2 linked regions of the Siphonobacter curvatus genome follow. The protein of the gene in region 1 interacts with the protein of each later gene in a pairwise test. Links are inferred from orthologs where the notes say so. Each region holds a gene or a part of one and is shown on either strand. Other genes may lie near its edges. The genes, in order: C5O19_RS03350 and rlmB.

Region 1 (3,194 bases):
GGCCAGCATAGGGGTTGGACTATACCTCAAAAGTATCCATTAAAGCTAGCATGAGCACCTTGAGAAATTTTCTGATTTTATTTTTAAAAAAAATTACGTAAAAAAATTCAACTATTTCTTTAGATGTTTCAATATTATTCGTATCATTGCATAAGAATTGTTACGGACAATGCCGCAGCGGTTCACCAAAATTGATACCAATCGTCAATGAATGACATTCAGCGACGTAAACGATATGGTTTTCAAATGGGAAGAAAGACCAATAACGGATTCGCCGATCTCTCTGAGATCGGCGAATTTTTGTTTTAAGGCTAGGACTGTATTTCGTTTTTTATACGCATAAAAAGAGCCCCGACGTGGACTAATCCTCCATCGGGGCTCTTTCACTTAAAATAGCTAACGATTGCTTACTGCTTCACTATCATTTTCACCGGAGCGTAGCCGTAGGCCAAAGCTGGATACTGATCCATGATACGTCGGGTAGCCGTGCGTAATTCGCGTTCGGATAACGTGCTTTCTTTTTCAAAAAGGCCTGAAGCATATCCCATCCATACGGAGCGGTTGAGCGTTTCATCCACCAGATGAATCAGCAGCGTACCTTTCTTCAGTTTTTGATTCGCGTAAGCAGGATTGCTTTGTTTCAGTTTTAACTGGTCCGTATACACGGAAAACAGTACGGATAAATCCCCTCCTTCTTCCATGGCTTTATAACCACGGGCATTCATCTGCTTTTCAATTTCCTGTAGAATAATTCTCTGTTCATATTCCCCAAGATTCTTTAAATCAGAACTTTTTAGGATAGAATAGGTGCGATTATAGGCTAATGAAACTTGTTCGTCCAAAGTAGTATCGACTCGTACTTTACTAGTAGTACAGGCGGAGATCAGCAGCGTGCAAGCAACCAAATAGATAAATGTTTTCATCGCGAGTCAGCGTTAAATATGACGTAGACCCGAACTTAACCATTAATTCATTAAAATTTAACAATTTGGTAACATTAAAATTTAAGTAGTCTGCAACCGTGTTTCAAAGAAATTATAAATGGCAGCAAACAGCTAATGATCAGACCCTTACACTTACCATCGTAAGCCATCCACTACATCTCCGGCGGTAAGAGCGACCATTCCCCGACGAGCAGCAGCTCGATCACCCGCCTCCCCGTGCCGATAGACCCCCAGAATAGCCGCTTCTTTCGGTTCTAGTTTTTGAGCTAGTAAGGCGGTCAGTACTCCCGTCAGGACATCGCCCGTACCGCCCGTTGCCATTCCGGCATTACCCGTGGAATTAAAATGAAATTCGCCATCGGGCGAGGCTACGACCGTATGCTTTCCTTTCAGTACCACCACTATCCGGTAGCGAGTACTGAATTCCTGGAGCAGTCGCAATTTTTCGTAATCATCTTTCCAGGGTTTGCCTAATAGGCGTTCAAATTCTTTTGGGTGGGGCGTCAGGATTGTCTTCGCTGGTAGCTGTTCTAACAAATCCCGCTCCTGCGATAAAATATTGAGAGCATCCGCGTCGATTACACAGGGAATGTCCTGAGCCTGGGCAATGAATTGGCGAAGTAATTGCTGACTTGCTTTCGCCTGACCCATACCGGGGCCAATGCCCACGGCTGAATACTTGCTTAAATCGTTGGGTTGCGTTAATTCCGTTTCGTGCTCGTCCGTCAGACACATTGCTTCCGGCACGGAAGTCTGGATAATCGTGTAACCACAACGGGGTACTTGCACCGTCAGTAATCCCACGCCACCCCGCAAACAGGACCGTGAAGCCAGTACGGCGGCACCGATTTTGCCGTAGCTACCAGCCATCAACAAAGCGTGTCCGAACGTTCCTTTATTGGAGAATGACTCACGATCCGGTAGTACAGGAATGGCCCGAGTATCGGTATAAAAATACGGACTGGGCGTTAGATCGACGTAGGCCTGACTTAGCCCTATGTCTACTAGATGCCATTTCCCAACGTATGGAGCATTCTTAGGTTGAAGAAAGGCTAATTTGGGTATTTGGAAACTTACCGTATGCGTGGGTTGTACAATGACATCATCCGGGTCATTCGCCTGATCGGCAAAGAGACCCGAAGCAACATCCACGGAAATTACCTCTGCCTTACTTGCATTTATTTGCTTAATCGTCTGAGCCAGCAAACCCGAAGCGGACCGGGTAAGGCCGGAACCTAACAGAGCATCAATAATTACACCCGTCTCATTCAAAGGCAGGGTCTGCGGATCCTCTAACCACTGTACCTTAGCGAGGGTTTCGTAACGTTGCAGGTTGATCACGAAGTCGTCTGAACTGCGTTCGGAATGGCGAATCACGTACACGTGAGGCCGATACCCCGCCTGATACAGGAGCCGGGCAATCGCCAGTCCATCCCCGCCATTATTACCCATACCGCAGAGGATAAAAATTTCACGGTGCGTCTCGGCCAGTCCCGTACGCAGCAGCCACTCGGTAAATGCTCCCGCAGCCCGTTCCATTAAATCTACCGAAGTGATGGGTTCGTTTGTGATCGTATACGCGTCCCATTGGCGTATTTGTTCTACGGTGAAAAGTTTCATGCTTACGTGTTGAGTTAATCGGCCCGCCGTTACGGATCAGAATTTCAAACTCCTCTTCTAGGTCTGCATCGCTGATAATTGAAGCAATTAACGAAAAAACCCTGCCTCGGCCAGCGGACCGAAGCAGGGTAATACGCAGTATACTTATTTGAAATCTTACTCTTCGCGGTCTATTGAACTGCCTCCTGAGTGATTTTCTTCCACTTTCGCGTTGCCTTTGTACTGAATTCGGCTGGCTCCGGAAGCCGTGGCATTTAGTATGGTATTAGCCATCACATGAGCTTTGGAAGCTCCGGAAGCATCTACTTCCACTTCATTGGCTTTGAGTGAGAAAGCTTCCAGTTGTGAGGCTCCGGAAACATCCGCCTTGAGTATCTGAGCTGAACCCAGTAAGGTAAGTCCGGCTGCTCCGTGTACCGTTACTTCCATTTTCTCGGCGTTAAGTCCTGAGAACGTAGCTTTAGAAGCTCCGGTCAGTTCAATAATACCGACGTTATCAAAACCCTTCACGATGGCTGACACGGCTCCGGTGAATTCTACGTTTTCCAGTTCCGGCATTTCAATCCGAATGCTTTGACGTCGATTACGGAAACCGAATCCAAGGCGGTTTTTACGATCAATCACTAGCGT
Region 2 (3,329 bases), 2.7 Mb from region 1 along the record:
CGCACTTGGCGTTTTGCCGGTTGTTCCGAAGAAAAAAACGCATCTTTGTATCATTCGTCCATGAATCCATGAAATACCTGATTTATTTAGGAGTTTCCCTAGGTCTGTTAGCGGGTTGTACCTCGTCTAAAGTCAATACAGCCAATCGTACGGCAACTCCTGCTACAAGCCCGACTAATCGTTCGACCGATGCATTCTTGTTTTCGGTACGGAGCCGTTTTCTGGATAATGGTTCGCAAATCCGGACCTATGTTCGGCTACAACCCGACCGAAACCTGTCCTCGGCCGATTTTGCTCAGGAGTTTCGCATTCGGTACTGGATGTTGCCGGATTATGGTAGTCGTCAGCAGTTGCTATCTACCCAGCTTTTAAAATTGAGTGAAGGCGAAAACTTCATTCGCAAGGTAACGCCTGGCGGTACGGTCTTTACCGTTTGGTTTGATGTTCCCAAGCCTGATAAGCAAGTCTATACGGGCGTGGTCATGTCAGAAATTACGGACGCTAAAGGCGGGATGACCACCCACGATACCTTCGTTCGTTTTCAGTCCGGAAAGGTTGGCGACTATTATGCCGTTTTTGATGGTACCGGCAAAATTCCGCTGCTCGAAAACTTCGCTCATCAAGGCGATACCGTTCAGTTGATGGCTCTGCAACGGCCCGATACTACGTTCCGCTTTTTTCATTATGGGTTCGAATTTGATGCGGCCTTACCGCCAATGGCTACCCTGCGGCCTCAGCCCAAGCAACTCTACGTGGATTCCACGTCTCAGATAACCACGCACCGTCCTTTTACCATTCACCACGAAGGATTGCATTATTTTGTTCGGGATACGACGGAATCCTTTGGCATTGGCCTCATGGGTGTAGCGGATCGTTTTCCCCGCTATACGTACCCGCAGCAACTGGCCCGTCCACTGGTTTATATGAGTACCAATCAGGAAATTAACGACTTACGAAACGGCGGTGAACCTAAGCGTTCACTCGATCGCTACTGGTTGTCGATGTCTAACGGAAATCAGCAAACGGCCAAACGAACCATTTCCTCGTTCTACCGACGCGTAGAACGGGCGAATGATCTCTTTACCAGTTATAAAGAAGGCTGGAAAACCGACCGGGGTATGGTGTACATCATTATGGGACCGCCCACCCGCGTCAATCGTAGCAAGGACCGCGAAGTATGGGTCTATACCAAACGTAATTCACAATTTTCAGAAATAAATTTTACGTTCAATAAACGGAATAATCAGTTTGTGGATGATCACTACGAGTTATCACGATTCGTAGAGTTTCAACCCATCTGGTATCCCGCTGTCGAAGCATGGAGAAACGGGGAAATCGAGTAGAGGGCAGTGAGCCCGGCGAAAAAAAGCCATTTTATAGCAGACCCAGGCAGCCACGCCCGGAGTCGAAGTCGGAGTTTGTGTTTGGTATACAACCCGTACTGGAAGCCATACGGGCCGGAAAAGAAATTGATAAATTACTCATTCAGCGGGAGCTGGGAAATATTGAGGTGCTCGAGTTTGCCCGGTTGCGTAATATTCCTACGCAGAAAGTCCCCAAACAAAAGCTGGATCAGATTACGCGGAAAAATCACCAAGGGGTCATTGCCTTCGTATCAGCGATTAACTACGCCAAACTAGAGAACGTCGTAGCGAACGTATTCGAGCAAGGCCAGACGCCTTTGATTCTAATTCTGGACCGGGTAACCGACGTTCGTAACTTCGGAGCGATTGCCCGGACGGCTGAATGTGCGGGTGTACAAGCCATTGTCATTCCTGCTAAAGGCGGTGCTCAGATTAATTCAGACGCGATGAAGACGTCGTCGGGAGCCTTGAACTTTTTGCCCGTATGCCGGGAAAATGATCTGGTCGAAACGGTCCGTTTTCTACAGAACTCGGGTATACAGGTAGTAGCGTGTACCGAAAAAGTTTCAAAGACTCTATATGAGGTCGATCTGACGGTTCCTACGGCTGTGATTATGGGCTCGGAAGAAGACGGTATTTCCGAGATTTTGTTACGTATTGCCGACGAACTGGTAAGCATTCCGATGAGTGGTCGGGTTGCTTCACTTAACGTCTCTGTCGCTAACGGGATCCTGCTTTACGAAGCTATTCGGCAGCGTTTGGGATAAGGCAACTAATAATTTTTTCGGAGGCCGTTCCTTGGGGAATGGCCTTTTTTTATGATTACTGTAAAAACAGCAGCCAGGAAACTAATAAAATTTAGGGAAAGCTGATGAAAAATCTCAAAAAAATCATAGTTTATAATAATCTGATAATCAATGTTTTATGGGCTTGACAAATTTTTTTTTTGAAAGCTAAGGTTACATTTCGGCCTCTCGATTGATATATGCAAAATTTCAAGGTATTGATAGGAACTCAGAGCCAGGAAAAGTTGATTGCTCGGCTCCGTTCGAAAGATCGTCGCGAATTGAATGAAGCCATTCGGGACGTATATGATCATCACATTAGTCCGGTTCGCTACTTCGTTTTGCAAAATGGGGGAGACGCCCACGATGCTGACGATTTGGTTCAGACTACCGTTCTCAACTTTGTTCAGGCTGTACGTAATGGCAGCTTTCAGTTGCAGGAGGGAACAACGATCGAGGCGTTTTTATTCGTACTGGCTAAAAACCGGTGGCGGAATACGCTCAAGCAGCGAGGATTCATGCGTGATTACGTCCAAGAGATGGAAGCTACGGGAGGAGGGTACGATTCGTGGGAAGCTTCAGCTCAGCGAATCATGGAAGAACGGGAAGAACAGGAACGCTACATACAGTTATTCAATCTACTGGGTGAAAGGTGTCAGACTATCCTGACGGCCTATCGCCGGGACGGGCTATCTATGAAAGAAATCGCTCAAAAAATGGGATTTGATAACGAGCGAGTCGCTATTAATGAAAAGTACAAGTGTTTACAAAAACTCAAAGCCCTCTTTCGCTATGAGACCTAAATCAGGCCAGGAGCAAATGGAATGGATCGATGCATATCTCCATGATGCTCTATCTTCGACCGAACGAGCAGCGTTCGAAAAGGAGATGATTAGTAATCCTGAATTTGCCCGCGAAGTTGAATTTATGCAACAGGCCGATTCAGTTATCGATGATTTTCTGCTGGCCGAGATGGTCGGAGAAATTCATGCGGAAAAAGTACAAGAGTGGAAGGATGCAGAAGCAGAGCCCGCCAAGGAAACGCCTGTTATTCCCTTACACCGTGAACCTCAGCAGGTTCCCTGGTGGAAGTGGTCGGCAGGAACCGCGGCTGCGGTGACGATTGCGTTCACTTCGTACATCACGTTGAGTCCCATTCAAGTACAGGATACGCTTAGCC

The links.
Region 2: the proteins of C5O19_RS03350 (region 1) and rlmB interact in binary tests that used the Escherichia coli proteins (3 or more experiments, as listed by UniProt). The link is inferred for Siphonobacter curvatus from one-to-one orthologs.

The regions. Positions count from the first base shown.
Region 1 is NZ_PTRA01000001.1:828,663-831,856, reverse strand. Bases 321-3,184 are described here. They hold C5O19_RS03350 (NAD(P)H-hydrate dehydratase), read right to left. Parts: upstream 2,565-3,184; coding sequence 1,077-2,564; downstream 321-1,076. Other genes in these bases: C5O19_RS03345 (PspC domain-containing protein), read right to left, coding at 2,721-3,184; C5O19_RS03355 (DUF4136 domain-containing protein), read right to left, coding at 408-923. Outside these bases: C5O19_RS03360 (BamA/TamA family outer membrane protein), read right to left, coding at 1-9; more of C5O19_RS03345, read right to left, coding at 3,185-3,194. UniProt on the Escherichia coli protein: Bifunctional enzyme that catalyzes the epimerization of the S- and R-forms of NAD(P)HX and the dehydration of the S-form of NAD(P)HX at the expense of ADP, which is converted to AMP.
Region 2 is NZ_PTRA01000001.1:3,533,506-3,536,834, reverse strand. The notes cover bases 226-3,224. They hold rlmB (23S rRNA (guanosine(2251)-2'-O)-methyltransferase RlmB), read left to right. Parts: upstream 226-1,318; coding sequence 1,319-2,131; downstream 2,132-3,224. Other genes in these bases: C5O19_RS14610 (hypothetical protein), read left to right, coding at 2,942-3,224; C5O19_RS14615 (RNA polymerase sigma factor), read left to right, coding at 2,350-2,952; C5O19_RS14625 (GWxTD domain-containing protein), read left to right, coding at 226-1,343. Outside these bases: more of C5O19_RS14625, read left to right, coding at 69-225; more of C5O19_RS14610, read left to right, coding at 3,225-3,329. UniProt on the Escherichia coli protein: Specifically methylates the ribose of guanosine 2251 in 23S rRNA.